DNA from 4 places in the Cupriavidus sp. P-10 genome. Region 1 is predicted to be linked to each of the others. Evidence: predicted binding sites of a transcription regulator. Region 1 holds the regulator's gene; each other region holds the start of a gene.
The links. Region 1 encodes LexA, which represses DNA repair genes until DNA is damaged. Its sites were predicted from a motif close to ACTGTATNNNNATACAGT; they were not measured.

Region 1 (7,483 bases):
CGGGCGCTTGTTGGGGCGCTGTTCCAGGCTTCGGTTCAGCTGCGACAGCGCGATCACCGGGCAGTTGAGTTCCTTGGCCAGACCCTTCAGCGAACGTGAAATTTCTGAAATTTCCGTCGCGCGGTTCTCACCGCCGCCGGAGCCCGACATCAGCTGCAGGTAGTCGATGATGATCAGGCCGAGCTGGCCGCACTGCCGCGCCAGGCGGCGCGAGCGGGCCCGCAGTTCCATCGGGTTCAGCGCCGGGGTTTCGTCGATGAACAACTGCGCATCGTTCATGCGCTGGATGGAATGCGTCAGGCGCGGCCAGTCTTCATCCAGCAGCCGGCCGGTACGCAGCCGGTGCTGGTCCAGCCGGCCGACCGAGCCGAGCATACGCATGGCCAGCTGCGTGCCCGCCATTTCCATCGAGAACACCGCTACCGGCAGGCCCTGCTCCACCGCCACATGCTCGCCAATGTTCAGCGAGAACGCGGTCTTACCCATCGACGGGCGGCCCGCCACGATGATCAGGTCGCCGCCCTGCATGCCGCTGGTCATCCGGTCCAGGTCCACGAAGCCCGTGGGCACGCCGGTCACGTCGCTGGTGCTGTCGCGGTGGTACAACTCGTCGATACGCTCAACCACCTGCGTCAGCAGCGGCTGGATTTCCTGGAAGCCCTGCTGGCCACGCGAGCCTTCCTCGGCGATCGCAAAGACCTTGGACTCGGCTTCGTCCAGCAGCTCGCGCACTTCGCGGCCCTTGGGCGCGAAGGCGGCCGAGGCGATGTCGTCGGCCACGGTAACCAGCTTGCGCAGCACCGCACGCTCGCGCACGATTTCCGCATAGCGACGGATATTGGCCGCGCTGGGCGTGTTCTGCGCCAGCGAATTCAGGTACGCCAGCCCGCCCACCTCCTCGGCCTTGCCCGCAACCTGCAGCATTTCGTAGACCGTGATCACGTCGGCCGGTTTGGTGGCCGAGATCAACCGGGCGATGCTCTGGAAGATCATCCGGTGGTCGAAGCGGTAGAAATCCGCCTCCGAAAGGAAGTCCGCAATGCGGTCCCAGGCGGCGTTGTCCAGCAGCAGGCCACCGAGCACCGACTGTTCGGCTTCGATGGAGTGCGGCGGGACCTTGAGGTTGTCGAGTTGGGGGTCGGCGACGGGCGCGTTCATGGGGAGGGATTATAACGGCGGGACGCTGGCAGGAGGACGCACTACGCCGGACATTTGCCAGACACTTGCCTGACAACAGCCGGACATCTGCCAGCCAGCGCAAGCGGAAAACAAAAAAGGCAGGAGCCAGGGCTCCTGCCTTTTCTGCTTGCAGTGCTTCACGCGGCGCCGGGTCCGGCACCGCTGCAGCGGGTCTTCAGACCTGCTCGCCCAGCACCGACACGGTCACGTCGACCACCACGTCGGTGTGCAGCGCGACGCTGATCGGGTGGTCGCCCACCATCTTCAGCGGGCCGTTCGGCAGGCGAACCTGAGCCTTCTCGACCTTGAAGCCCTGGCCTTCCAGTGCCACGGCGATGTCGGCGTTGGTGACCGAGCCGAACAGACGGCCGTCGACACCCGACTTCTGGCTGATCTGGACGGTCAGGCCGTTCAGCTTCTCGCCTTCAGCTTGCGCAGCAGCCAGCTTCTCGGCGGCGGACTTTTCCAGCTCGGCGCGCTTGACTTCGAATTCGGCGATCGCGGTTTGCGTGGCGCGGCGCGCCTTCTTCGACGGGATCAGGAAGTTACGAGCGTAACCGTCCTTCACCTTGACGATGTCACCCAGGTTGCCCAGGTTGATGACTTTTTCCAGCAGAATGACTTGCATCGTGTTTTCTCCGTTACGGACCTAGGGCCTATCAGTTCTTGTGCAGGTCGGTGTACGGCAGCAGCGCGAGGAAACGCGCACGCTTGATTGCCGTATCCAGCTGACGCTGATAGTGGGCCTTGGTACCGGTCAGGCGGGCCGGCGTGATCTTGCCGTTGTCGCCGACGAAGTCCTTCAGGGTGTCCAGATCCTTGTAGTCGATCTGTTCCACGCCAGCCACGGTGAAGCGGCAGAAGCGCTTGCGCTTGAACAGCGGGTTCTGTTGCTGGAAGCGCTTCTTGTTCTTGTTGTCACGTTTGACGAATGCCATGATTCAATCCTTTACGAATGCTTTACATCCGGTGATGTGAAAGACGAGAGCCTTGCTGTTGCGGTGCTTGCGAGCGAGGAATCCTTCGCAGTCGAGCAGCGTGCCGAGCGGTAGCCGCTCAAGCCGCTGGCCGACCGGCCCGATCCCCATCGCTGCGATGGCAAACTCGACCTGGCGTGGCGTTTCCGCCTCGACGGCCTCGCCGCTGTACTGCAGGATGCAGTTCACGACGGGCACCCCGGCCGGGGTAAAGCGCAGGGCATCGCGTTCCGCCAGGGTGGCGGCAAGCCGAAGCTGATTCAACGCGGGGCCTCTCGCTGTTTGCCATCGATGCTGCCGTGGCCGACGCTGTCAGCCATGGCTCGCACCGCAGTCCGCACTCAGGCGGGCTGGCCTTCGGTGGTCGTTTGCGCGGCCTTGCGGGCTTCTTCGCGCTGCACTTCCTTCATCATCGGCGAAGGAGCGGTCTCGGCCTTCTTGGTCTGCACGATCAGGTGGCGCAGGACGGCGTCGTTGAACTTGAACGCGTGTTCCAGTTCAGCCAGGGTGTCCTTGCCGCATTCGATGTTCAGGCAAACGTAGTGAGCCTTGGCCAGCTTCTGGATCATGTAGGCCATCTGGCGACGGCCCCAGTCTTCCACGCGATGAACGTTGCCGTTCTGCGAGGTCACGAGCTGCTTGTAGCGCTCGATCATGGCCGGCACTTGTTCGCTCTGGTCCGGGTGGACGATGAAGACGATTTCGTAATGACGCATTGACGCTCCTTTTGGATTAGCCACCCGGGCGTCACGAGTCCGGTGTGGCAAGGTTGAATAGCCTTAAAGTATAGCTCGGCGACGGACTGGCGCGCAAGCGCACCACTGCATCAAGCCCTGGCAAAAGCCGCCTGCAGGCGCACGGGATCGCCGGCCAGGGCAGGATCCGCCGCCAGCGCCAGCGCCAGCAGCACCCTTGCCTTGTACGGATTCAGATCCGCCGCAGAGACGAAAACGCCATCTGACGGGCTGGGGTGCGGCGGGATCGCCACGTGACCCGCACCGGTACGCGAACTGCGGACCACCGCCACGCCAGCGGCGGCGGCATCCACCAGGGCCTCCGCCAGCACTTCATGGATCGAACCATTGCCGGCTGCGGCCACCACCAGGCCCGCCACGCCGGCCCGCACCAGCGCGTCGACGGCGATACGGCCCGGCTGAGCGTAGCTCGCCACGATCTCAACCACCGGCCATGCGCGCGGCATCGGCCCGATCGCCCAGGCCTGCCGGGGCGTGCGAGCGAACCGCACGAAATCGTCCTGCACCAAGCCAAGCGGCCCGCACTGGGACACAAAGGCATCCACCGCCGACGTATGCGCCTTTGCAATATCGCGCGCCGCGTGGATCTGCTGGTTCAGCACCACCAGCACGCCCTTGCCGCGCGCATCCGGATGTGCTGCCACCCGGACCGCATCAAGCAGGTTGAGCGGCCCGTCGGCTGACAGCGAGGTGGACGGCCGCATCGCCGCTGTCATCACCACCGGGATTGGACACGCCTGGGTCAGGTGCAGCGCCATTGCCGTCTCTTCCAGCGTATCCGTACCGTGCGTAATCACGATGCCCGCCACACCCGCCTGCGCCGACCAGTGCTCGACACGCGCCGCCAGCACGGCCCACAGCGCGAAGGTCATGTCCTTGCTGTCGACTTGCGCCACCTGCTCGGCTTCGATCCGCGCCACCGACTTCAGCGCCGGCACCGCCGCCAGCAACGACGACACGGGCACGGTTGCCGCCTGGTAGTGCGCGCTGCTGGCGGGGTTGCCGGAAGCGCCGGCAATGGTGCCGCCGGTAGCCAATACGACGATGCGAGGCAATTGGGTCATAGGTGCTGGGGGCTCAGGAGACAAGAAGGGAAACGCATGCGCTGGGCGATGGAATCGCGATTGTAATGGCGGACCTCCCCCGGCGGGCCCGCGCCACCGCGGCCGATCGGTCCACGCGCGCCACCAAAAAAATTCTGCTTGCGCTGCCGCCGATACTGTATAAAATCACAGCATACTGTTTAAACATACAGTGCCCGGCGCGCCGGATGCAGGATTTGCGGAAAGCCCCAGCTTGCGGGGCAGCCCTCCCAGCCCTGCCCCCAGCGCGCCCGCACGGAACGGCGATCCCATGGCGACCCTGACACCCCGGCAGCAGCAGATTTTCGATCTGATCCGCAATACGATCCGCCGCACCGGCTTCCCGCCAACGCGCGCCGAGATTGCCGCCGAGTTCGGCTTTTCCTCGCCAAATGCCGCGGAAGAACACCTGCGCGCGCTGGCCCGCAAAGGCGTGATCGAGCTGACGCCGGGCGCCTCGCGCGGCATTCGCCTGAAGGTCTCGCGCAGTGATTCAGAAATGCCGGACCAGTTCTCGCTGCCTATACCCGGCGTATTGCAGCTGACGCTGCCGCTGGTGGGCCGCGTCGCCGCCGGCAGCCCCATCCTTGCCGCCGAGCATATCGACCGCCAGTACCAGGTCGACGCCTCGGTCTTCGATGAACGCCCCGACTACCTGTTGCGCGTACGCGGCCTGAGCATGCGCGACGCCGGCATTCTCGACGGCGACCTGCTCGCAGTGCGCCGCGCCAGCGAAGCGCCCAACGGCAAGATCGTGGTGGCGCGACTGGGTGACGATGTCACGGTCAAGCGCCTGCAGCGGCGCGGCGGCCATATTGAGCTGATCGCCGAGAACCCGGACTTCGCCAACATCATCGTTGAACCCGGGCGCGAAGAGTTTTCGCTGGAAGGCATCGCGGTCGGCCTGATCCGATCCTCCGGCTTCTAGCCGGGCACGGCAGGCCTTGCGCCTGCGCGGACCCACCCGCTTCCATTGCTTTGCAGACGCCGCCCGGCTTGCCGGGTGTTGACCCCGCTTTTGCCTGAAAAAGAGGTGCAACCATGCCGCAAATCCACCACGTCGCCACCCGCCGCCCGGTCAAGCCGGTACCCTTCCGCCAGTGCAAGGGCGTACGCGTCTATCAGGGCGCGCAGCGCCGGACTATGGTAGGCAGCATGGCCGCGATCTGCAGGATGCTCGAACTGGAAACCATGGACAAGCTGGCCGTCTGAAGCGGTCCGGTTTCCCGACCAACGGCCTGCCCCGCGTCAGCTACGCGCGCACGCCTTGGTTTCCGTTTCCAGTTCCTGCGGCGTCAACTGCGGAAACCATGTATTGGTCTTGCGCAGCTCGACCGCCGTGCCATCCGGCTTCGCCGTCAGCGAAATCAGATAGGCATACGCAAACTCGCCGGCTCCGTTTAGCTGACCGATCCGAATTTCCGTCTGGTTCTGTGCCGGCAGGCTGACGACCGTGGCGTCATCGCCGAGATTGTTGCGCAGGCATTTGGCAACGTCGGCCATTTTTGCCGGCGTGAACAAGCGCATCGGCGGGCGCGCGCGAACATCTTTCTCCGACGTGCCGGTGGCGCATCCGGCCATCATCGCGGCCACTGCCACGCCAGCGCCAATTACCGCTGCTCGAAGGAACATACGACCTCTTTGGAATTCAAGGCGCGTATGGTACAGGAGCCACATCGATCGCGTGCGGGTCGACATGGAAAGTCACTGCTCCACTAGCGCCTAATGTCGAACATCGATGCTGAGCACCAGCGTTCAGCCAGCGCCGAAACAGCCTGGACCGCACCAGCCTCGCGTCGCACATGCCTACAAAGCAAAACAGCGCCCGTAAAGGCGCTGTTTGCAAAGCAATCTGGGGTGGCTGATGGGACTCGAACCCACGACGACAGGAATCACAATCCTGGACTCTACCAACTGAGCTACAGCCACCGTAGAGGTCATCAGCGAAGCGCTGATCGACGAAAACCAAGATTATACAAACACTTTTTCGAGATGGCTAGTATCCCGCACAAATTTTTTTCAGAATCTGCATCACGCCTTGGGCCGGTGCCACTTGGCCTCCAGCAACACCGCCTGCTTGATGGCTTCGATGGTCTCTGCCTCGGTGTCGAAGTGGCCCAGCAGCCGGCGTGACTTGCCATTGAGGACGGCTTCCTGCAGCGCCCTGCCCGCGCCTTCCGAGATACCGTGGTGCCAGCAGTAGCGCGCTGTCCATTTGCCGTCCTGCAGTTGCTCGGCGACCCAGACCAGCCTGAAGTCCTCAAACACCTCGCCGAATGACTCTTCGTTGTTTGCGTTCGCTTTTTCCACGCTTACTGCCGTCCCTTCGCCTGTGGCGATGCGAAGAATCGTAGCACGCAGGCCAGCTAGCCAGACGGGGCCACAGCGCGCAGGCGCGACAGACCATAGCGGCAAGTCACCAAGCGGCACAGCATATGGCGTGCAAAGCCCCTACCCCTGCAGGGCTCTTGCTTCCTTCCCCGCAGTTTGCTTGGTTTGACAGCAAGGTTCGCTGGAACCTCGCGCATTGGTCATGGCCAAACCATTTTCAGGAATATTGCGAGGATGGAGCATGAGAACAATGCCTGGACGTCTGGCGGGAGTCTTGGCGCTGCTGGGAATGGTGGCGGCGCTGGCAGCCTGTGCGGGCGGCGGAGCCGATGGACGGGAGTCGGGAATCACGACCTATGGAACGCTGGATGTGGGCATCAGCCATACATCGCGATAGCCCTCCCGCCGCAGCGTGACCGGTGGAACTCTTTTCCGGGCAGCCCGGTCAAACCGGCTCGACTGGCGCGATCGCGAAAGATCAAAAAAAGAGTCCGCAGCGCGGACTCTTAACTTTAGCGATCTCAAATGCCCTGAAGGCCGTTGCAATGTAACTGTCATCCGGCAATTGCACCATTCGGGTAAACGAAGAGCGCAAAACGCGCCGACGAAAAAAAGCCCGCCGAGGCGGGCTGAATAATCAGTTGAAGAAAGCCCTGTATTCGAGGGCAGGGCACAGTGTAAAAAAGTGCCCTGCCTCGGCGAATTAGGGGAATCCCTTTGCAGACGCCAGTTACCGGCCGAATTGGCATCGCAAGTGTCGCGCGCGCAACCCTCGGGAATCCCTGCACAATTTGACGATTCGGTGTTAGAGCAAGCACTCAAGCGCTATGTGGCGGCGTCGTTCAGCGCGGCTTGCTTTATGCCGCCAGCGGTTCTGACGCCAGGGGACGCAGGTGTGCGCGCGCCTCTTCAAACAGCGCATCGACATCGGCACGCGTGCGTGCGGCATGCATGCGCTTCGCATCGGACAACACACGGCGCCAGCCGCGCCCTCCGGCAATGCCGCGGTACAGCCCCAGCATATGCCGAGTGACCGCACCCATATACCCGCCGCGTTCGACCAGGTCGCCGATATAGCGCTGCATCGATAGCTCGGCATCCAGCCGCGACCGTACCGGCGCATCAGCATCGCCGTAGAAGCGCTTATCCATTTCGGCCA
Region 2 (7,483 bases), 1.6 Mb from region 1:
CCGCAGGCTTCCATGATTTCCAGCTTGGCCTGGGCGGTGTCGGCACCGCCCGAGATCAGCGCGCCGGCGTGGCCCATGCGCTTGCCCGGAGGCGCGGTCACGCCAGCGATGAAGCCAACCACCGGCTTCTTCATGTTGTCCTTGATCCAGTTGGCGGCGTTGGCTTCGTCCGGACCACCGATCTCACCGATCATGACCACGGCGTCCGTTTCCGGATCGTCGTTGAACATCTTCATGACGTCGATGTGCTTCAGGCCGTTGATGGGGTCGCCACCAATGCCAACAGCCGACGACTGGCCCAGGCCCAGCGCGGTCAGCTGGCCCACGGCTTCGTACGTCAGGGTGCCCGAGCGCGACACCACGCCGATGCGGCCCTTCTTGTGGATGTGACCCGGCATGATGCCGATCTTGATTTCGTCCGGCGTGATCAGGCCCGGGCAGTTCGGTCCCAGCAGCAGGGTCTTCTTGTTCTCGCGGCGCATGCGGTCCTTGACTTCCATCATGTCGCGCACGGGGATGCCTTCGGTAATGCAGACCACCAGGTCCAGGTCGGCGTCAACGGCTTCCCAGATTGCGGCAGCGGCGCCTGCGGGCGGCACGTAGATGACCGACACGGTAGCGCCGGTCTGGGCCTTGGCGTCCTTGACGCTGGCGTAGATGGGAATGCCTTCGAAGTCTTCGCCGGCCTTCTTCGGGTTCACGCCTGCTACGAAGGCGTTCTTGCCATTGGCGTAGTCGCGGCAGCCACGGGTGTGGAACTGGCCGGTCTTGCCGGTAATGCCCTGGGTGATGACCTTGGTGTCTTTGTTGATCAGAATCGACATGCTGTAATCCTTTGCTTTTCTACGAGCCGCGCGCACAGGGGCTCAAGGGAGCGCCTGCGCACGGCTCGCGTTCGCGTATGGTTGCGTTCGTGCGACGGCTTACTTGCCAGCGGCAGCGGCCACCACCTTCTGGGCGGCTTCTTCCATCGTGTCGGCGGCGATGATGGGCAGGCCCGATTCGGCCAGCATCTTCTTGCCGAGATCTTCGTTGGTGCCCTTCATGCGCACGACCAGCGGCACGTTCAGCGACACGGCCTTCGAGGCCGAGATCACGCCTTCGGCGATCACGTCGCAACGCATGATGCCGCCGAAGATGTTGACCAGGATGGCCTGCACGTTCTTGTTGCTCAGCATCAGCTTGAAGGCTTCGGTCACCTTCTCGGTGGTGGCACCGCCGCCCACGTCGAGGAAGTTGGCCGGCTCGCCGCCAAACAGCTTGATGGTGTCCATGGTGGCCATGGCCAGGCCGGCGCCGTTCACCAGGCAGCCGATGTTGCCGTCCAGCGAGATGTAGGCCAGGTCGAACTTCGAGGCTTCGATTTCGTTGGCGTCTTCTTCATCCAGGTCGCGGTAGGCCACGATTTCCGGGTGACGGAACAGCGCGTTCGAGTCGAAGTTGAACTTGGCGTCCAGCGCGATGACCTTGCCTTCGCCGGTCAGGATCAGCGGGTTGATTTCGGCCAGCGAAGCGTCGGTGTCGTAGAACGCCTTGTACAGGCCTTGCAGGGCCTGGCGAGCCTGGGCAACCGAAGCGTCGGGCACGCCGATCTTGCGGGCGATGTCGTCGGCGTCAGCGTCGGTCAGGCCGGTCGACGGCTCGATGATCAGGGTGTGGATCTTTTCCGGGGTGTGGGCAGCGACTTCTTCGATGTCCATGCCGCCTTCGCTCGACGCCATCAGGGCGATCTTCTGCGAAACGCGGTCCACCACCAGCGAAACGTACAGTTCCTTCTTGATGTCGGCGCCTTCTTCGATCAGCAGGCGGTTGACCTTCTTGCCTTCCGGACCGGTCTGGTGCGTGACCAGCTGCATGCCCAGGATGTTCGAAGCATAGGTCTTGACGTCTTCGATGCTCTTGGCAACCTTGACGCCGCCGCCCTTGCCGCGGCCACCCGCATGAATCTGCGCCTTGACAACCCACACCGGGCCGCCGAGCTGTTCTGCGGCCTTCAGGGCCTCGTCAACCGAGAACGCGGGGATGCCGCGCGGAACCGGCACATTGTATTTGCGCAGGAGTTCCTTGCCTTGATACTCATGGATATTCATGCGTGTTTCCTTTCGGGTAGGCGTAAAAGGTAGAGGGAAGAATCTGAAAAAGGAGACGAACTCTCTCGTCTTGCTGGCTGATCCTGAGAATCAGCCGGAAGTGCCGGTTGGCCTGTCGGCCGGGACAGCGTCATTGCCGTCGTCGTTGGCTTGACCACCGCGGTCGCCATTGGCCACGGCGGGCGCCCGAGGCGCGGTTGCGACGGCAGGTGCGGCCTCGGCCCTTGCCTTGGGCGTCGGCTGGTGACCATACCAGCGCGGGTAAAACTCACGGACCACCTCGCCGTCGAAACGCAGCGCGTGGCAGCCGTTCAACTGATAGGGCGGCTCCGGATTCGGATCGTCCTCGCCGTTGTCGCGGATGCTGATGACTTCGCCGGCAAACGCCTGGATCGCGGTGCTGGGCAGCACGCCGGCGGCTTCGGTCAGGTGGGAGCAGCCGTTGATGCCGGCCAGGCGCTCGCGCACGGCCTTGCGAAAGCCCTTGCGCAGGTTCAGGCCGATCAGCTTGCGGTAGGCCGGGCCGATGGTGTCGCATTGCGACGGATACGGCACCCAGTCAGAGCAGGCCTCGGCATCCAGCACCGTCATGTCCTCGTTGATCGTGACGCGCAGCCAAAGGTCGTGCAGGGGCTGGCCCACCGGGCGGATACGGTCGCCGGCAAGTTCGATATCGCGGGGCTTGGTGTCGGTCAGGCGCACCTCGACATCCCACAGGCCGTCCTCTCTCTGGTACGCCTCGGCCGTAATGGCACGGCGATGGCGCAGGGAGCGGTTGACGGGCTGGGACAGAGGCATGGCCAGGCTGGAATACTGGGGGCTTGGGAACGGCGGCGCCGGAGCACCGAATAACTTGGGGAGTTTAACATGCCGCGCCGGTTTGCCCGGGAACATCCTTGTATGGCGACTGTCGCGCCGCATTGTCGGCCGACTGGCGCGCGAATACCCTGAGGGCAGTGCAGATAATGGCCCGTCAATTGCGGACGATACCGCACGCAGATGCTTACTCGTCGTCGCCGTACGCTTCGTCGGCGCCCTGGATGATCTTGCTGACCACCCCACGCGAGAATCCACGCGCCACCAGGAAGCGGATCTGCTTGGCGCGGGCCTCTGGCGACTCTGGCGGCACGCCGAAACGCTTGCGCCAGACTTCGCGGGCACGTTCGGTCTCGGTGGCGCGCAGCCTTTCCTGCAGTTCGCCCAGTTGTTCGCTGCCCAGCTTGTGGGTCTTGGCTTCCTGCATCACCCTGGCCGTGCCATAGCGGGCGCCGCGGCGATGGACCAGGCTGTCGGCAAAGCGCTGGTTGGACAGCCAGTTCTCACGCTCGAGCGCATCGAGCAACTGCTCCAGTTGTTCCGGCGACTCGGCATGGGGCGCCAGCTTGCGTGCCAGCTCGGCCCGGCTGTGCTCGCGGCGCGACAGGTAGCCGACGGCGCGGGCCTTCAGGGAAAGCGGGGGGCGGGGGGCCATTGGCGGCTTGGTGAAAAATCCCTAATAAAAAAGGCCGGCGCATCGGCTGATGCTCCGGCCCCTTCCGGCTGCTGCAATCGTGTTGCGTCTTGCGCGCCGGCGCGATCAGCCTTCCAGCGCTTCCGCAGCCACCGGGTTGGTCGGTACCACACCCAGCGCCACTCGCACCTTGTTCTCGATCTCTTCGGCGATGTCCGGGTTCTCGCGCAGGTATTCGCGCGCGTTGTCCTTGCCCTGGCCGATCTTGTCGCCGTTGTAGCTGTACCACGCGCCCGACTTCTCGACGATCTTGGCGTCCACGCCGAGGTCGATGATCTCGCCCTGGCGGGAGATACCCTGGCCGTAGAGGATGTCGAAGAAGGCTTCGCGGAACGGCGGCGAGACCTTGTTCTTGACCACCTTGACCTTGGTCTCGTTGCCGATGACGTCGTCGCCCTTCTTGATCGAGCCGATGCGGCGGATATCCAGGCGCACCGAGGCGTAGAACTTCAGCGCGTTGCCGCCGGTGGTGGTTTCCGGCGAGCCGAACATCACACCGATCTTCATGCGGATCTGGTTGATGAAGATCACCAGGCAGTTGGTACGCTTGATGGTGCCGGTCAGCTTACGCAGCGCCTGGCTCATCAGGCGGGCCTGCAGGCCGGGCAGCGAGTCGCCCATTTCGCCTTCGATTTCAGCCTTGGGCACCAGCGCCGCCACCGAGTCGATCACGATCAGGTCGATCGAGCCCGAGCGCACCAGCGCGTCGGTGATTTCCAGCGCCTGCTCGCCGGTGTCCGGCTGGGAGATCAGCAGGTCGCCGACGTTCACGCCCAGCTTGTTGGCGTAGCTGACGTCCAGCGCGTGCTCGGCGTCGATAAAGGCGCAGGTGCCGCCCAGCTTCTGCATCTCGGCCACGACCTGCAGCGTCAGCGTGGTCTTGCCCGACGATTCCGGACCATAGATCTCGACCACGCGGCCGCGCGGGAGGCCGCCGACGCCAAGCGCGATGTCCAGGCCGAGCGAACCGGTGGAGACCACCTGGATGTCCTTTTCGACCTCGCCGTCGCCCAGGCGCATGATCGAGCCCTTGCCGAACTGCTTCTCGATCTGGGAGAGCGCGGCGGCAAGCGCCTTCTGCTTCTCGGCGCTCACGCCCGCACCTGCCTTCTTGTCGTCCATGGTCGTCCTTGAATCAAATGGTGTATAAATAGGCCGCATGTGGCGCGGCACCGGCTTTTGCCGGCTCCAGCGCCGGCCCGGCTGTCTGCGCGGCCGCCATCCGGGAAACATCAGTCAGGAAGCATCCCGGGCGGCCCCAGCGGAATGTGCGGGTACTGTATAAAAAAACAGTATGCTTGGCAAGCCCCATCGCGCCCGTTCCGCGGGCGCCCGGCTATGCCGGCCAGGTGGAGACAACCATGCGTATTCTGATCGCCGAAGATGACGACACGTTGGCCGATGGGCTGACGCGCTCGTTACGTCACTCTGGTTATGCCGTCGACCATGTTGCCGACGGGCTGGGTGCCGACTCGGCCCTGTCGACCCAGACTTTCGACCTGCTGATCCTGGACCTGGGCCTGCCGCGCATGTCCGGCCTGGAGGTGCTCAAGCGCCTGCGCGCGCGCGGCGCGATGCTGCCGGTGCTGATCCTGACCGCGGCCGACAGCGTCGACGAACGCGTCAAGGGCCTGGACCTGGGTGCCGACGACTACATGGCCAAGCCTTTCGCGCTGTCCGAACTGGAAGCCCGCGTGCGCGCGCTGGTGCGCCGCGGCGCCGGCGGCGGCGCCACGCTGATGCGGCACGGGCCGCTGGCTTTCGACCAGGTCGGCCGCATCGCCTACCTGAACGAGCAGATGCTCGACCTGTCGGCGCGAGAGATCGGCCTGCTGGAAATCCTGCTCACGCGCTGCGGCCGGCTGGTGTCCAAGGAACAGCTGGTCGACCACCTGTGCGAGTGGGGCGAAGAAGTCAGCAACAACGCCATCGAAGTCTATGTGCACCGCCTGCGCAAGAAGATCGAGGTGGGCGGCATCCGCATCGCCACGGTACGTGGCCTGGGCTACTGCCTGGAGAAATTCCAGCCGGCCGTGGCCGCGCAGCATTGACGCGAGCCGCGCCTTAGCCTCACCCTTGCAGGCGAGCACGACCGCAACCGAGCGACCACCGTCGAGATGAGCCTGCTGCAACTGCGCTGGCGGCGCGCGCACCGCGCCGTGCCGCCACCCTCCCCTGCCGCTGCGTCCCCTGCCATGCCCGGCACCGCCGACCAGGAACTGGCCGACGCATTGCCGCATCTGGAGGAAAGCACCGCCACGCCCGCGCCGCGCTCGCTGTTTGGCGAGATCCTCGACTGGATGCTGGCGCCGCTGCTGCTGCTTTGGCCGATGAGCATCGCGGTGACCTACCTGGTGGCCAAGTCGATCGCGAACGGCCCGTTCGACCGGGCGCTGGAAGCCAGCGCCATCGTGCTGTCGCAGCAGTTGCGCGAGGTCAACGGCCGCGTCACCCTGCAGCTGCCCCTGTCGGCGCGCGAAATCCTGCGCGCGGACGAGACCGACAATATCTATTACCAGGTGGTCGGCAAGCGCGGCGAATACATTGCCGGCGACCATGACCTGCCGCTGCCGTCGGAAGAAGACCAGGGCCACGCCGGCCTGGTATCGCTGCGCGACGACCGCGTCGCCGGCAACGACGTGCGGGTAGCCTACACCTACATCGACCTGCGCAATGTCAGCGGCAACCAGCCGGTACTGGTGCAGGTGGCCGAAACCCTCGACAAGCGCGCGCGCCTGGCCAACGAGATCATCAAGGGCGTGATCCTGCCCCAGTTCGTGATCCTGCCGCTGGCGGTGGTGCTGGTGTGGTTCGGGCTCTCGCGCGGGCTGGCGCCGCTGACCGCGATCCAGCAGCGCATCCGCGCGCGCACCCCGGGCGACACCAGCCCCATCGACGAACGCGCCGCTCCGCAGGAGATCACGCCGCTGGTGGGATCGTTCAACGACCTGCTGGCGCAGCTGGACCAGTCGGTGCAGACGCAGAAGCGCTTTATCGCCGATGCCGCGCACCAGATGAAGACGCCACTGGCGGGGCTGCGCATGCAGGCCGAGCTGGCGCAGCGCGAGCAGTCGCCGGAAGAGCTGCGGCGCTCGCTGGCCCAGATCGCCGGCAGCTCAGAGCGCACCGCGCACCTGGTCACCCAACTGCTGTCGCTGGCGCGCATGGAAAACCTGGCGGGCACCGGCGGCATGGGCGAACTGGACCTGGGTGCCCTGGCGCGCGAGGTAGTCAAGGAATGGCTGCCGCAAGCCTGGGCGCGCGACATCGACCTGGGGCTGGAAGCGGACGACCATCCGGTGACGGTGCTCGGCAACCGGCTGATGCTGACGGAGATGCTCAACAACCTGCTCGACAATGCCATCCGCTACACGCCGCGCGGCGGGCACGCGACGGTGCGCGTCAGCGCCGATGCCTTCGAGCCGTTCGCCTATCTGGACGTGGAAGACACCGGCCCAGGCATTGCGCCGGCCGAGCGCGAACGCGTAATGGAGCGCTTCTACCGGGTGCTCGGCACCAATACCGAAGGCAGCGGGCTGGGCCTGGCCATCGTGCGCGAGATCGTGCAGCAGCACGGTGGCGACGTGCAGATTTCCGACCACGTCTACCAGCAGGCGCCGCGCCTGGCCGGCGCGCATTTCCGCGTGACCCTGCGCCGCCCCACCGATCTCTCCGCACTATGAACGACACCCCCGCCCCCGCTGCCGCCCCCGATCTCGCCGAGGCGCGCCAGCGGCAGGCCTGGCACCGCAACCTGCGCTGGATCGCGGGGCTGCTGGCGGTCTGGTTCGTGGTCACCTTCGTGGTGGCGTGGTTCGCGCGCGAGCTGCGCTTCGACTTCTTCGGCTGGCCGTTCTCGTTCTGGGTGGGCGCCCAGGGAGCG
Region 3 (7,483 bases), on a different replicon from region 1:
GCGGGATCCACACCTAATGCCTTGCCTGTGTCGCGCAGCGCGCTGCGAGGCCGGTAGGTGGTCACCGCGGCAGCCAGTGCCGCGCGGTCCCTCCCGTACTTGCGATACAGGTACTGGATCACCTCCTCGCGGCGCTGATGCTCGAAGTCGACGTCGATATCGGGCGGCTCGGCGCGCTCTTTTGAAATGAACCGCTCGAACAGCAGGTTGCCGCGTGCCGGGTCAACTTCGGTAATGCCGAGACAGTAGCAGACGGCGGAATTGGCTGCGGACCCGCGACCCTGGCAGAGAATGCCGTTGGAGCGGGCGAACCGCACGATGTCGTAGACCGTCAGGAAATAGGGTTCATACGACATGTCGCGGATCAGTGCGAATTCATGTTCGAGTTGCTGCTGGACGGCAAGGGGGATGCCGTCCGGATAGCGACGGTGCGCGCCGACATAGGCTTCGCCCCGCAGATAGTCGGACGGCGTGACGCCATCCGGCACCACTTCTTCGGGATACTCGTAACGGAGCTCGTCCAGCGAAAATTGACACAGGTTTGCAATGTGGACCGACTCCGTCAGGTAGCGGTGCGGGTAAATGTTGGCGAGTCGCAAGCGGGAGCGCAGGTGCTGCTCGGCGTTAGGCAGGAGGTCATACCCACATTCGGGAACCGGGCGATGCACACGGATGGCAGTCAGCACGTCATGCATCGGCTTGCGCGAGCGTACGTGCATGGTGACGTTGCCAGTGGCGACGATGCGCAGGTGATGTCGCGCCGCGGCCGCTTCGACCGTGCCGCGGTGGATATCGTCCATCGGCTTGTAGAGCAGGCTCAATCCCATCCACGCCCTGCCAGCAAAAGTCGCGCTCACCCATGCCGATTGCGCCTCCAGCTTCTCGGCCGCCACGCCATAGTCCGGCGTGAACACGATCAAGCAATCTGGCAGCCCCTTCAGATGCTCGGACGGCGCTTCGGGCGCGGCCAAGTCGCGTGGGGTCAGCACATAGGAACCCTTGGCGGCGCGCATGCGCGCGAGCGTGATCAGTTCGCACAAGTTGCCATAACCTTCGCGGTTACGGGCAAGCGCAAGGAATGAGAGCGCGGGAGAGCCGTCGGCGTTCTGCAGCCGGAACCAGGCGCCAATTACAAGGCGAAGGCCGGCATTCCTGGCCTCTGTGTGGGCACGAACGATGCCCGCTAGCGAGCACTCGTCCGTGATGGCGAGCGCGTGGTAGCCCAACTGAGCGGCGCGCTCAGCGAGCTCTTCCGGCCGTGAGGCGCCGGCGAGGAAGGAGAAGTTGGAGCGGCAGTGCAGTTCCGCGTAGGCGGGCAGACCTGCCTTGGCGTTGATGTCCATGGTTTTCAGCCGAAGAGGCCATGCAGATACCACCGAGCCTCATCGCCTTCTCGGCTGCCCATGCGTTCCTGAAAGATCCAGTAGCAGGTGTGGTCCTTCGCCTCCGCAACGAAATAGTCGCGTGTCACCAGCTGGCCGCCCCACCAGCCCGACTCGATGCGCTCAGGCGGTGAGACGATACGCAGTGGCGATCCGTAGAAGGGACGGTGGTCGCGTTCAATCAGCGGCACCGGCTTGCCGAGCAGCCAAACAGGACGTGGCAGGCCTGCGGGCAACGTTGCGCTGGGCGGCTTGTCAGTGGCAGACTGCCAGCTGTTGGCGACTTCCGGGCGGTAGTCTGCACGCAAGCACGGTTGGCGGACATTGTCAGCGCCGAGGCGTGCCACCAGCAACTCAAGCAGGCGTGCATGGTCCGCCGGCGTGCCGCCCGGTTCTGGAAACAATGAATCGCTGGGGGGTGCCACCGGCTCGGTCTCGATGGCAGACACCGCGACGGCAATCATCGGCGCCTCGACAGTCAGCCGCGTCAGACGCTCTTTGAGCAGGCGAACCAAATGCTCTTCATGCCAGTTGGGCTCGGCCAGCGCAATCTCAATCTTCGTTGGTGCGATGGCAGCGGGGCCGCGCTCGTGGCGCAGTTCGACCGCAAACCGCTTGATGGCCAGGTGCCGGGCGGTTAGCCAGCCGACCATCTGTACCAGCAAGCCGCGAGTGTAGGCAAGGGCGGACTCAGCGTTGTCCATCCTATCCGGAAGATCCACCGCGGCGTCAAACGATGGGGGAGCTTCGACCCATTCGAAGACTTCAGGTGCTTCCCCATGGGCGCGATCCAACGCCTCAAGGATGGCGGCGCCGCATCGGCGCTGCAGGCCTGCGCGCGGCAGCCGGCGCAGGTCTCCTAGCGTCCGACAGCCGAGTCCGTCCAGCCACTCATCAAACGGCCGCGCCGCCGGCAGGATCGCAACGGGGATGCCGACCAGCGCTCGCACCAATGTGGGCATACTTAATGCCGTTCCGCCACCAGAGCGCGCAAGTAGCCAAGCGCCTTCGGCGGTTGGTGCGCATCCCGCGACAGGACTGAACCCCATTGCCCTGACGGCCGCCAGCATCCGTTGCCGCAGCTTGCGGACGCCGCCGAATAGTCGCAGCGTGGTGCTGATGTCGACAAGCACCGCCGCCTCCTCGGACGCAGCGACATTGGGCGAGAACTGCAGCATCGCCATCATGACACGCTCGAGCGCCGCCAGTTCTGCGCAACCATCGCGGTCAAAGAGAATGGTCTGCGGTGCGATCGTCTGTACGCCACCGCGGCGCATTGCCGGCTTCACGCCGGCCGCAATGGCCAGCGGCGACGCCATATGCACGCGCTCCCTGTCCAGGACAGCAACCGCTAGCTCAGTGGACCAGTTCGGTCGGAATACTTCGAGGGGCAGGGACGACAGGCGCAGGCAGATCCACAGGCGCAGCATGGCGATACAACAGAATGGGGGAGGGCTGCAGCGCTATGTGGAGCGGCGATTCCTGCTGCGGGCCTCGACGCTTAACGAACTGCACACGAATTCCGTCCGATGCGGGCTCCAATGTCAGGCGCAGCGGCGCCGGCGAGGCATCGCGTGCACAGGCCGTCGGACGAACCACGAAGAAAAGGACATCGGAGGCTTGGGCGGCAAGATGCAGACGCCGAAGCGCATCGTTACGCAGGTGCGACTGCCAAAAGACGAGCGCTCCGCAGGTCCCGGCGCGCAAGATCTGCTCCGCGGCCCACAGGGCGTCAGCGGTGTGCCGGGTTTCGATCCAGAGAGTCTGCGCGGACGGGACGCCCCAGTTGGCGAGCGCCAACGCTTGAGGCGCGTGCGGCGGTGCCAGAAGCGCGACAGGGCGGTTCGAGCGCGCGACGAGAGCAGGGCGTAGCAAGCGCAACTCGCCGATACCCGGCTGGCGCTGCAGCAACTCCGTCAGGCAACCGATCGGCCAGCCGCCGCCCGGAAGCTCCTTGTCGAGCGACGGATACCCGGTTGGAACGGTGCGTGCGTTGCCCCGAGCAAGCTGCGAGGCAAGCCAAAGTGACGGATGAATGGATTCTGGGGCGACGGTTAGCATGGCGAGCTCCTGCCCCCAGTGTACTGTATATTTATACAGTATTCACCTGCATTATCCGTCACATGAGCGGTTCCATCGCGCGATCGCTGCCACCAGCGGCCAACCAGCCCTGTTGCGAAAATCGCATCAGGGCTCGTATAATTTGGGTGTTGCAGGCAAGCGCGGAGCTTGTAGAGGTCGTCGAAAGACGGCAGCCCGTTTTGGGTGGGATCCTCGAATCCGGGGCCTGCAACCGTCTTTTCTCAGTCGTCGCGCACCGCGGCGATCACACGCCGACGCTCCCCATCTTCTGCGTCGCCGCACCAAAACTTCAAGCCGTAGCCGTCCACCTGTCCATTGCGCCGATACAGGTTGCGTGCGAGCATGCGCAGGTATCGGTCTTCCGTCTCCCCATACTGATTTCTGTGGACTGCGTAGAACGCGCTCGTCGCCACGGCGTCGGCGACCTGCAGGCCTGCCAACTGGTCGTGATTCACTGCGCGCACGCCATCAAGGTCGAGGCTGTCCCAATGGATGCGGCAGTCTTCCCGGCCCTGCAGTCGCACAAGGTAATGATGGAGGTCGGCATAGGACATCGCCGATCGGTTCGAGAAAATCAGTTCGGCCTTACCATCACCCTCACCAGGGCGCGCGGTATCCCTGCACAGCCAGCTCACGCGTTCCAGCAAAAGGCGGATCGTGTAGCGGTATAAGGAAAACGCCTCCTGCTGAAAAACCTCCGGGTCGGCGATTGAGGGCTTGTGGACCAGCACATGCACGTGCCGCAGTGGCGCCTCCCCAATCATGCGCGCCAGAGGCACCCGGTGCTCATGCCGCAGGTTGCGAAAATGCAGGGGCGATTTAGCAGGCTTCCTCAGTAGCTCCCTAGCGTTCTTGACGAGTTGCACCATTGCTAGGTCGTTCACAGTGCGAACTACCGTGGCGGACTGGACGAACCACCTCGAACTACCTTGCTCGTTGGGAAGGAACACAAATCCTTCGTCGCCCGACTCGTCGATATAGACGCGAAAGCTGGAGGTCATGCGTGATGCGTTGGTTATATGAGGGTGCCATTATGAGGCACACCAAAGGGCCGGGCTTCAAAATGATCTCGCTATGGACGCTACTTGGCCGGACGGACGTGCCCTATCCGTTGTCGGAAATGGCGGCAGGCGTCTGTAGTGGGCGCCCCGTCACGCCGATCACGATCTGCAACGCGCTGCTGGCGATCAGGGCGAACCGACACTTGTCGATGTCGAAGTCCTTGGTGTCCACGCTGAACAAGGGGTCGGCCATCGGCCTTGTGTGGGCTCATAAATCTGGAAGAATGCGTGGCAGGAGTTTTACTGGCTTGCCCTTCTGGGACTTCTCGAGGGGCGACCAATCTTCTGTTCCTGGGCTGCCACTTCTTATGGCAGAAACGTTCCCCTTCGGACCAGAAAGTCTTTGCAACGGTAGTTGAACGATTGAGCAGTTCCTCCAGCCGCAGCCCTTCCACCACGGTGGTATGGTCTTCGCTGCAGCAGCTCATGGCACAACCTCGCACGGCCTTGCCCTCGATGCAGCCACTCCTCCAGGCGAGTGCCTGGTCGGAGGTCGCGGCGACCGGCGTCGAAGTCGGCGCGCCAGGCTCGTGCGTTTAGAGTGACAGCCAGCGGCTAGAGGCCTTTTGTCGCGGCCTCACGATGAACTTGCGGCCGGCGCTGTCACAATCGCTAACTAATTTGATAGCTTACTTCACGACCTCGAAGCTACGAGCCTCTCTCTGATATAAATGCTAATAATTTCAGTAAGTTAGAAGAAGCGCTTCTATTTGCTGGTCATTTGATAGCGCGTACCGCAGGCCTCCATTTATGGAAAGAAGCCAGGAAGAGGTCCACGCTGCGCTGTTATGTGCGTGCTGTGCCCGGTCGCACTGAATGATTTAACATAAATCTTTTTATGCGAACTACTGGTGTAGCGGCAAAGTTGTAATGTCCGGTTCGGGGGTGCGGATGAATTCTTGGACTACTTGGAGGTAGTTCATGTATTCGTACGAGGATCGCATCAGGGCGGTCAAGCTGTATTTAAAGTATGGAGGAAAGACGGCAACGGTCGTTCGTGAGCTGGGCTATCCGTCGGGTAAGAACCTGAAGCGGTGGGTCAACCTTTACCAGGCACTGGGGGACCTGCCCGAGCACCGCCGTCCAAGGCATCGATACACGCTGGAGCAAAAAAGCGTGGCGGTGGATCACTACTTCGGTCATGGCTGCTCTCTAGTTGGTACCCGCAGAGCCCTCGGGTATCCCAGCACCGAAATGCTGGCCCGCTGGATTGAGGAGCTGCGCCCTGGCTCGCGTCGCATGGTCACGAGCACAAACACCAGTGCGCCGTTTGCGTCCGAGCAGAGACGTCAGGCAGTCACTGACCTTTGCGCCCGCCGGGGCTCAGCGGAGGAAGTAGCGAAAAAGGTTGGAGTAAGCCGACCGATGCTGTACAAGTGGAAAGATCAACTGCTCGGAGACGAGGCATATCGATCTATGCGCAAACGTAAATTGGCCTCGCCTGAAGACGAGCATGCAGCGTTGCTGGAAAGAATCGCGCAGCTCGAACAGCAGGTACGCCAGCTGCAACTTGAGCGCGACATCCTGGCGCAGGCGGGCGATCTAATAAAAAAAGACCAAGGCATCAACTCCCTGACCCTGACAAACAGGGAGAAGACACAGGTGGTTGATGCCTTGAAAGCTACGTATCCGTTGCCTGAGCTTCTTCGCGTCGTCGGGCTTGCGCGCAGTAGCTACTTCTATCACAAGACAGGCTTGAGGCTGCGCGATAAGTACGGCGATGTACGTAAGGCCATGGTCGAGATCTTTGACAGCAACCATCGCTGCTATGGGTACCGTCGTATCCACGCGATGCTGCGTCAGCGAGATATTCGGATCTCCGAAAAGGTCGTGCGCAAATTGATGGCGGAGGAGCAGCTTACTGTCCGTCGGCCTCGTCGTCGGTACAGTTCCTACAGCGGGGAGATTGGCGCTGCCCCCGAGAACCTGATTGCTAGGGATTTCCATTCGCAGGCGCCAAATCAAAAATGGCTGACAGACATCACCGAATTCCAGCTTCCAGCTGGCAAGGTGTATCTATCGCCCATGATCGATTGCTTTGACGGCAAGGTTGTAAGTTGGTCTATCGGCACGAGGCCTGACGCACAATTGGTCAATAGCATGCTCGACGGCGCCATCACCACGCTCACCGATGGCGACAGCCCCGTAGTACACAGTGATAGGGGCTCGCACTATCGTTGGCCGGGATGGCTGCAGCGCATCAAGGCGGCTGGTCTCATCCGTTCCATGTCGCGAAAGGGCTGCTCACCTGACAACGCAGCCTGCGAAGGCTTCTTCGGTCGCCTGAAAAATGAGATGTACTACTGTCGCAACTGGGCTGGCACGACGGTAGAAGGATTCATGCACGAGCTAAACTCTTACATCCAGTGGTACAACGAGCGGCGCATCAAATTGTCGCTGCGCGGCATGAGTCCGGTCGAATACCGGCGCCACCTTGGAATCGCAACTTAACTCAGTCCAAGAATTCATCCGCACCCCCTTCTAGCAAAGTTGAAATGTCCGCCTGAGGCGCCTGTCCATGGTATTCAGCCTGCCCGGTTGAATGCAATGGAGGATGTCCGGGGATGGCGGGAACCGAGGTCATTACAGTAAGCATGCGTGAGTTAGACAGGCTCAAGATCGTCCAGGCGGTCGTGGATGGTCAGTTGCGGCCCGGGGTGGCTGCCGAACGGTTGGAGATCACGGACCGGCAATTCCGGCGGCTGCTGGAGCGCTATAGGCAAGAAGGCGCATCCGGGCTGGTTTCTCGCCGGCGCGGTCGACCCAGCAACAATCGCATGCCAGCGGACCGCGAATCCGTGGCCCTCGGCCTGATTCGGGAACACTACGCCGACTTCGGCCCGACCCTGGCGGCCGAGAAGCTGCGAGAGCGTCATGGGCTAACGTTGTCCAAAGAAACGATCCGCCGACTGATGACGGTGGCCGGCCTGTGGGTGCCGCGCAAACAGCGGCCGCCGA
Region 4 (7,483 bases), 1.9 Mb from region 1:
CGCAAGCCATATGACAGGCCGTGGCTCATCGACAGCACCGCCCCCGATCCCGGCGACACCGCGATCACCCAGCAGGCGGCGAAATAAGCCAGCCACACTTCCCAACGCATTTCGATTCTCCTTTGACGACAACTGCCGCCGCCGCATTGCCGCGGCCACGGCGCAAACCTTGTGCTCCCGCGGTGCCTGGCCTCAGAACGGATGGAAGCCGCCGAGGAACTGCTCCACCTGCTCGGCCTGGCGCTGGTCGCGCGCGGCGTCGCCAGACTCCAGCACCACCGCCTGGTAGGCGCGCGCGCCCACCGCCACCAGTCGCGCGGTCAGCCGCCGTGGCGCCTGGTCCTGCGGCGACACGCCGCTGGCCTGCACTTCGACGCCGGAGAGCGGCCGCCCCGGCTTGTCGGCGGTCGTGATCGTGACCGGCCGCGTGCGCGGCGGCTCGCCCGAGGCCGTGCCGAGGTTGGCCAGCAGCCCCGCCTGCATTGCCGCCAGCGCCTCGCGCCGCAGCCCTTCGTCGTCGGCGGGCAGCGTGACCACGCCCACGGCGAACAGCGTGTCGTCGACGCGCGCGGCCTCCATCGTCATCGGCAGCTTGCGGCCGGCGATGGTGACGTCGCGCGCGGCACTGCTGGGCTTGCCCGGATAGAGCGCGGCATAGGCGCCCTCGCCGGACTGGATCGTGCGCCAGTCATAGCGGGGCGAACAGGCGCACAGGGCCAGCGCCACGCACAGGGCGGCGCAGCGCATCATGGGGCTGCGGGCCAGACTGGGGGCGAGACTGCGAATGAAAGCGGCAGGGCTCGGCGTGGGTGGAAGAGGACGCATGGGGAAGCGTGTGGCGGACAGCGCGCGCAGGCCATGGAGCGGCTCTGGCGGCCGCCAGAGCCTGCGGGCGGAAACCGGTATTATCGCGGAAGCGGCGCCCCGGTGCATGGTGCGCCGCCTGACAGTTTTTCCTGACCGCATGCCTGCCCCCACCCTGCCCCGCCTCGCCCTGCCATCGCTACCAGCGCTACCTGCGCTACCAGCCCGGACCGCACTGTTCCGTCTGGCCACGTGCGCGCTGCTGGCAACAGCCGCCGGCACGGCGCTGGCCGCGGGCACGGCGCACCTGCCTGCCGCCACCGACCTGGGCGCTCACGGCGCCGAAGCCGCGCAGCGCGGCGAGCCGCTGGTGCTGCTGGTGTCGATGCCCGGATGCGGCTATTGCGATGCGGTGCGCCGCAACTACCTCGGTCCGCAGGCTGCCGCCGGCGAGATCGCGGTGCGCGAGCTGGACCTGACCGCCGTCACGCCGCTGCGCGACGCCGACGGTACCGTGACCACGGCGCGCGACTGGGCGCGGGCGCATCAGGTGCGGGTGGCGCCGACGGTGCTGTTCCTCGATCGCCAGGGCCGCGCCGCCGCCAGCCCGCTGCGCGGCATGCAGCCCGACTTCTACGGCGCCTACCTGGAACAGGCGCTGGACCAGGCACGCGCCGCCGTCGCCACCCGGCGTTGAATCACGGTCACCGCCGGCATTGCGGCAGATTGCCGCACCCAGGCTCCGCGCAGCGCCCCGGCGCCAGCGGCATTAGAATGTGGCGTTGCCCGAAGAGAATTCGCATTCCCCGCCTTCCATGACCACTTCCGCTCCCGCCAAGTCCTCCCGCAAGCCCTGGCCCATCGTCGCCGCCATCGTCGTGCTGGCGCTGCTGGGCTGGTTCGGCTACCGCGCGCTGGCGCCGGCCAATGCCGCACCGGCCGCCACGTTCACGCTGCTGTCGGGCGAGAAGCTCAGCACCGCCGACCTGAAGGGCAAGGTCTACCTGGTCAATTTCTGGGCCACCAGCTGCGCCACCTGCATCAAGGAAATGCCCGACATGGTCAAGACCTACGAGCAGTTCAAGGGCAAGGGGCTGGAATTCGTCGCCGTGGCCATGAACTATGACCCGCCGATGTACGTGATGAACTACGCCAAGACACGCGGGCTGCCGTTCAAGGTGGCAATGGATTCGGACGGCTCCGCCGCCAAGGCCTTCGGCAATGTGCAGCTGACGCCGACCACCTTCGTGGTCGACAAGGACGGCCGCATCCTCAAGCGCTATGTCGGCGAGCCCGAGTGGGATGCGCTGCACAAGCTGCTTGATAGCGCGCTGGCAAAGTCTGCGTAACGCTGTCGCCCGCAACATCCAGGAAAAGGTGCTCATCGAGCACCTTTTTTGTTGGTTCGTGCCCGATCCCGCGCGAAGCGGCTTGCACTGCGGGGCTGTATGGATATACAGTTAGCGCCAGCTTTTTTGCCTGCCCGCTTTTTCCCCCTGCCTCTTTGCTGCCTGTGTCACTGGACCTTGCCCCCGCCGCGGATCTCGCATCCGCCCTTGCCCCCGATGCGGCCGACGCAGGCCCCGCCTACCTGTCCAAACTCAACCCGGAGCAGCGCGCCGCGGTCGAGCACGGCAGCGACGGCCCGCTGCTGATCATCGCCGGTGCGGGATCGGGCAAGACCAACACGCTGGCGCACCGGGTCGCGCACATGGTGCTGGGCGGCGCCGATCCACGCCGCATCCTGCTGCTGACGTTCTCGCGCCGCGCCGCCGCCGAAATGGGCCGGCGCGTCGAGCGCATCGTCGACCAGGCGCTGGGCACGCAGACCGGCGCGGGCCGCGCGGCGCTGCAATGGTCGGGCACCTTCCACGCCATCGGCGCGCGCCTGCTGCGCGAGTACGCCGAGACCCTGGGCCTGTCGCCCGCTTTCACCATCAGCGACCGCGGCGATGCCGCCGACCTGATGCACGTGGTGCGCCACGACCTGGGCCTGTCCGAGACCGCCAGCCGCTTTCCCAAGAAAGAGACCTGCCTGTCGATCTACTCGCGCGTGGTCAACACGCAGGCGCCGCTGGAAGACGTGCTCAAGCAGCAGTTTCCGCGCTACGCCATGTGGGTCGATGCGCTGCGCACGCTGTTTGCCGGCTATGTCGAGGCCAAGCAGAAACAGCACGTGCTCGACTACGACGACCTGCTGCTGTACTGGGCACAGGCCATGGCCGAGCCCGCCATCGCGCAGGACATGGGCGCCCGCTTTGACCATGTCCTGGTCGACGAATACCAGGACACCAACGCGCTGCAGGCGTCGATCCTCTTGGCCATGCGGCCCGATGGCCGCGGCCTGACCGTGGTCGGCGACGATGCCCAGTCGATCTACGCGTTCCGCGGCGCGACCGTGCGCAATATCCTCGATTTCCCGCAACAGTTCACACCACACGCGCAGCAGGTGACGCTGTCGCAGAACTACCGCTCCACGCAGCCGATCCTGCAGGCAGCCAACGCGGTGATCGGGCTGGCTGCCGAGCGCTATACCAAGGATCTCTGGTCCGAGCGGCTGTCGGCCGAGAAGCCCGGCATCATCGTCGTCAACGACGAGGCCGACCAGGCGCGCTACGTGGTCGAGCAGGTGCTGGCGCGGCGCGAGGCCGGCCTGGCGCTAATGGCGCAGGCGGTGCTGTTCCGTGCCGCCGACCACAGCGCGCAGGTGGAGATCGAGCTGGCGCGCCGCAATATCCCGTTCGTGAAGTTCGGCGGGCTCAAATTCCTGGAATCGACGCACGTGAAAGACGTGCTGGCCGTGGTGCGCTGGCTGGAAAACCCGCGCGACCGCATGGCCGGCTTCCGCACGCTGCAACTGCTGCCGGGCATCGGCCCGAAGACCGCGGCGCGCGTGCTCGACGCCATGGCACTGGCCACCGAGCCGCTGTTCTCGCTGCAGGAATTCGAGCCGCCGCCGGCCGCCGCGCCCGCCTGGGCAGACCTGCTGACGCTGGCGCGCGCGCTGATGGCGCCGACCTCGCCGTGGCCCTCGGAATTCGAGCAGGTACTGGCCTGGTACGCGCCGCACCTCGAACGCCTGCACGACGACGCCGCCGCGCGCCAGGCCGACCTGCAGCAGCTGGAGCGCATAGCCGCCACCTACGGCGCGCGCGAGCGCTTCCTGACGGAACTGACGCTCGATCCGCCCAGCGCATCCAGCGATGAGTCCGGCGTGCCCTCGCGCGACGAGGACTACCTGATCCTGTCGACGATCCACTCGGCCAAGGGGCAGGAGTGGAAGGCCGTGTATGTGCTCAATGCCGTCGATGGCTGCATGCCGAGCGATCTGGCGACGGGCACGACGGAAGAGATCGAGGAAGAACGGCGGCTGCTGTATGTGGCAATGACGCGGGCCAAGGACCATCTGGACGTCATCGTGCCGCAGCGCTTCTACGTGCACCAGCAGGTGGGATTTGGCGATCGGCATGTGTATGCGTCGCGCACGCGGTTCATTCCGAATCGCGTGATGCCGAATTTCCACAGCCGGGCATGGCCGCCGCCGCCGATGCCAGGCGAAGGGAAGGCAAAGCCGGCGCTGGCGCCGGTGGACCTGGCCAGTCGGATGCGCAATATGTGGCGGTGAGTTGCAGCCTCGCCGCCTGCAATTTGCTGGCTTACGCCACCTTCTCCAGCAACAACCCCTTCAGGTACTCGCCTTCCGGGAACGCCGCCAGCATCGGGTGATCGGTGCCCGCCGACAGCCTGCGCAGGATGCGCGCATCCACCCGCGCATCCGTCACCGCCCCCGCCACGATCTTCTGGAACAATTCCATGCTGATCGCCCCCGAGCACGAATACGTGAACAGCAGCCCGCCCGGACGCAGCAACTGCATACCGACCAGGTTGATTTCCTTGTAAGCCCGCGCGGCGCGGTCGATATGCTGTGCCGACGGCGCGAACTTGGGCGGGTCCAGCACGATCAGGTCGAACTGCCGCCCTTCCGCGCGGAATTCGCGCAGTGTCTTGAAGACGTCCGCGTCGAGCCAGGCCGCACGCTCCGGCTCAAACCCGTTCAGCGTCACGTTGCCCGCGGCGATCTTCAGCGCTTCGCCCGACGAATCGATCGACGTCACCGACTTGGCCCCGCCGCGCAGCGCGGCCAGCGAAAAGCCGCCGGTATAACAGAAGCAGTTCAGGACCTCGCGCCCTTCGGCCAGGTCGCCGACCAGCTTGCGGTTGTCGCGCTGATCGACATAGAAGCCGGTCTTGTGGCCGTTGCGCACATCGACGTAATAACGCACGCCATGCTCGGTCACCGACAGCGCCGGATCGGGCTCCGCGCCGGCCAGCACGCCGGTCACCAGCTCCAGCCCTTCGCGCTGGCGCACGGCGGCGTCGGAACGCTCATAGACGTTAGGGCAGCCGGTTTCCTTGACCAGCGCCTGCACGATCGCGGTCTTCCACTGCTCGACACCGGCGGAATTGAACTGGCACACCAGCTGGCCCTGCGCGCCATTGCCGTAGTAATCGACGATCAGGCCCGGCAGCCGGTCCGATTCGCCAAAGATCAGGCGCACGGCGTCGCTGTCCTTCACCCACTGGCGCCGGTACGCGATGGCCGCGGCCACGCGGCGCTTGAACAGCGCGTGGTCGACCGGCTCGTTCTCGTCGAAGGTCCACACGCGCGCGCGGATCTGCGATTCGGGGCTGTAGGCGGCCTTGGCCAGGAAGCGGCCGTCGGCGGCGCGCACGGTCACGGTCGAGCCCGGCTCGCAGCGGCCTTCGGTGGTGGCGATGCCGGTCGCGTAGATCCACGGGTGGCGGCGCAGCAGGGATTTTTCCTTGCCGGGTTTCAGGGTGATGGTGTTCATGTCGATCAGGGAAAATGCATGCCGCAGCGGATGCGTTGCCGTGCCTGCGGGCGGGCTCCCCTCTCCCGCCTGCGGGAGAGGGGTTGGGGGAGAGGGCGGCGGGAGCGTCAACGAAGCAACGCGTGTCGGTATGCCAGGGCCTGCCCTCTCCCCCGGCCCCACTCCCGGCCCCACTCCCGCGCGCGGGAGAGGGGAGAAAACGATGCGGGAGCGATGCCTTACAGCACCACCTTCACCATCGGATGCGCAGTCAGCGCCCGATACAGATCATCAAGCTGCTCGCGGCTGGTCACCCACACCGTCACGGTCAGGCCCAGGTAGTTGCCTTTGCTCGAGGGCCGCATTTCCATCTTGCCCGCGTGGAAGTCCGGATCGAACTCCTGCACCAGCGTGACGATGGCCTCGGCAAAGCCATCCTGCATCGAGCCCATCACCTTGATCGGGAAATGGCTCGGGTATTCGATCAGCGACTGCTCCGGCGGGATATCGCCGGGCTTGTTGCCGCTGCCCTGGTTGTCGGCTGTCATGTCGTTTTCTCCGGCGCGGCCCGGCGCATGCCAGGGCCGCGCATTCCAATCACTTGCGCTTGAACCACAGGCGGATGGTGTCCCACAGGCGGCCGAAGAAGCCGGCCTCGGGCACTTCCTCCAGCGCCACCACCGGGAACTCGGCCACCTTGTTGGTGCCGTCCATCAGCTTGACCATGCCCACCTGCTGGCCTGCCGCGATCGGGGCGATCATCAGTTCCTGGCGCTCCAGTACGGGCTTCAGGCGACCACCGGTGCCCTTGGGCACGGTGACGAAGGTCTCGTGCTGCACGCCGATCTTGACCGTGCCGGCCTTGCCCTTGTAGATCTCGGGCGTGGCCAGCACCTGGCCCTTGTCATACAGGCGCAGCGTGTCGAAGAACTGGAAGCCGTAGTTGAGGATCTTCAGGCTTTCCTGCGTGCGCACCTGTTCGGTGGTGGTGCCGATCACGATCGAGATCAGGCGGCGCTGGCCGTTGGGCACATTGGCCAGCGGGCGCTGGGCCGACGAGATCAGGCAATAGCCGGCGGACTTGGTGTGGCCGGTCTTGACGCCGTCCACGGTCGGGTCGATGTACAGCAGGCGGTTGCGGTTGGGCTGCCTGATCTTGTTATAGGTGAACTCCTTCTGCGAGTACATGGCGTAGTACTCGGGGAAGTCCTTGATCAGGTGCGTGGTCAGCGTCGCCAGGTCCACCGCGGTGGTGTAGTGGTTCGGGTCGGGAATGCCGTCGGTGTTGGTGAAGTGGGTGTTCTTCATGCCCATGCGCTGGGCCTCGCGGTTCATCATCGCGACGAAGCCCTCTTCCGAGCCGCCCACGGCCTCGGCCAGCGCCAGCGCGGCGTCGTTGCCCGACTGCACGATCAGGCCCAGCAGCAGGTCCTGCACGCTGACCGGCTTGTTGGGCTCGATGAACATGCGCGACTCGTCGCTTTTGACCTTGAGCACCAGGTTGGTCGGCACCACGGTCTGTTCCAGCGTCAGGCGCTTTTCCTTGAGTGCCTCGAACGCCAGGTAGGCGGTCATCAGCTTGGTCAGCGAGGCCGGCTCGATGCGCTGGTCGGCGTTCTGTGAGGCCAGTGCCTGGCCGCTGGTCACGTCAAACAGCATCCACGACTTGGCGGCGACCTGCGGCATCGGCACGCCCTGCGCAAGGACGGCGGCGGGCGCGGCGGCCAGCGTGGCCGCGGCGACGGCAGCGACGATGGCGGCGGGTGCAAAGGCGGAGGAAAGGCGTGTCGTGGCTCTATTCAGCATTGTTTCTGTTTCCGACAAGAAAGGGATCGTGCGGGACGGGA

Region 2: a site for LexA is predicted at 4,877-4,894, ahead of recA (recombinase RecA). Genes of this name have one in related genera too.
Region 3: a site for LexA is predicted at 3,466-3,483, ahead of imuA (translesion DNA synthesis-associated protein ImuA). Genes of this name have one in related genera too.
Region 4: a site for LexA is predicted at 2,248-2,265, ahead of CTP10_RS01250 (ATP-dependent helicase). Genes of this name have one in related genera too.

The regions. Positions count from the first base shown of each region.
Region 1 is NZ_AP025170.1:2,144,584-2,152,066, forward strand. It holds gene CTP10_RS09875 (replicative DNA helicase) at 1-1,158, opposite strand, end outside; gene rplI (50S ribosomal protein L9) at 1,355-1,807, opposite strand; gene rpsR (30S ribosomal protein S18) at 1,839-2,117, opposite strand; gene priB (primosomal replication protein N) at 2,121-2,420, opposite strand; gene rpsF (30S ribosomal protein S6) at 2,498-2,872, opposite strand; gene CTP10_RS09900 (asparaginase) at 2,983-3,975, opposite strand; gene lexA (transcriptional repressor LexA) at 4,265-4,921, shown strand; gene CTP10_RS09910 (hypothetical protein) at 5,035-5,205, shown strand; gene CTP10_RS09915 (hypothetical protein) at 5,242-5,691, opposite strand; tRNA gene CTP10_RS09920 (tRNA-His) at 5,847-5,922, opposite strand; gene CTP10_RS09925 (hypothetical protein) at 6,025-6,303, opposite strand; gene dusA (tRNA dihydrouridine(20/20a) synthase DusA) at 7,182-7,483, opposite strand, start outside.
Region 2 is NZ_AP025170.1:534,781-542,263, reverse strand. It holds gene sucD (succinate--CoA ligase subunit alpha) at 1-824, opposite strand, end outside; gene sucC (ADP-forming succinate--CoA ligase subunit beta) at 924-2,090, opposite strand; gene CTP10_RS02525 (DUF2889 domain-containing protein) at 2,181-2,888, opposite strand; gene recX (recombination regulator RecX) at 3,094-3,561, opposite strand; gene recA (recombinase RecA) at 3,667-4,722, opposite strand; gene CTP10_RS02510 (response regulator transcription factor) at 4,962-5,651, shown strand; gene CTP10_RS02505 (sensor histidine kinase) at 5,718-7,283, shown strand; gene CTP10_RS02500 (DUF4212 domain-containing protein) at 7,280-7,483, shown strand, end outside.
Region 3 is NZ_AP025173.1:101,133-108,615, reverse strand. It holds gene CTP10_RS38085 (error-prone DNA polymerase) at 1-1,343, opposite strand, end outside; gene CTP10_RS38080 (Y-family DNA polymerase) at 1,349-2,812, opposite strand; gene imuA (translesion DNA synthesis-associated protein ImuA) at 2,739-3,443, opposite strand; gene CTP10_RS38070 (DUF3800 domain-containing protein) at 3,686-4,465, opposite strand; gene CTP10_RS38065 (hypothetical protein) at 4,569-4,718, opposite strand; gene CTP10_RS38060 (IS3 family transposase) at 5,447-6,976, shown strand; gene CTP10_RS38055 (ISNCY family transposase) at 7,090-7,483, shown strand, end outside.
Region 4 is NZ_AP025170.1:265,107-272,589, reverse strand. It holds gene CTP10_RS01270 (LysE family transporter) at 1-110, opposite strand, end outside; gene CTP10_RS01265 (hypothetical protein) at 193-825, opposite strand; gene CTP10_RS01260 (thioredoxin fold domain-containing protein) at 965-1,501, shown strand; gene CTP10_RS01255 (TlpA disulfide reductase family protein) at 1,620-2,153, shown strand; gene CTP10_RS01250 (ATP-dependent helicase) at 2,318-4,429, shown strand; gene CTP10_RS01245 (class I SAM-dependent rRNA methyltransferase) at 4,461-5,657, opposite strand; gene CTP10_RS01240 (HP0495 family protein) at 5,876-6,184, opposite strand; gene CTP10_RS01235 (D-alanyl-D-alanine carboxypeptidase family protein) at 6,234-7,442, opposite strand.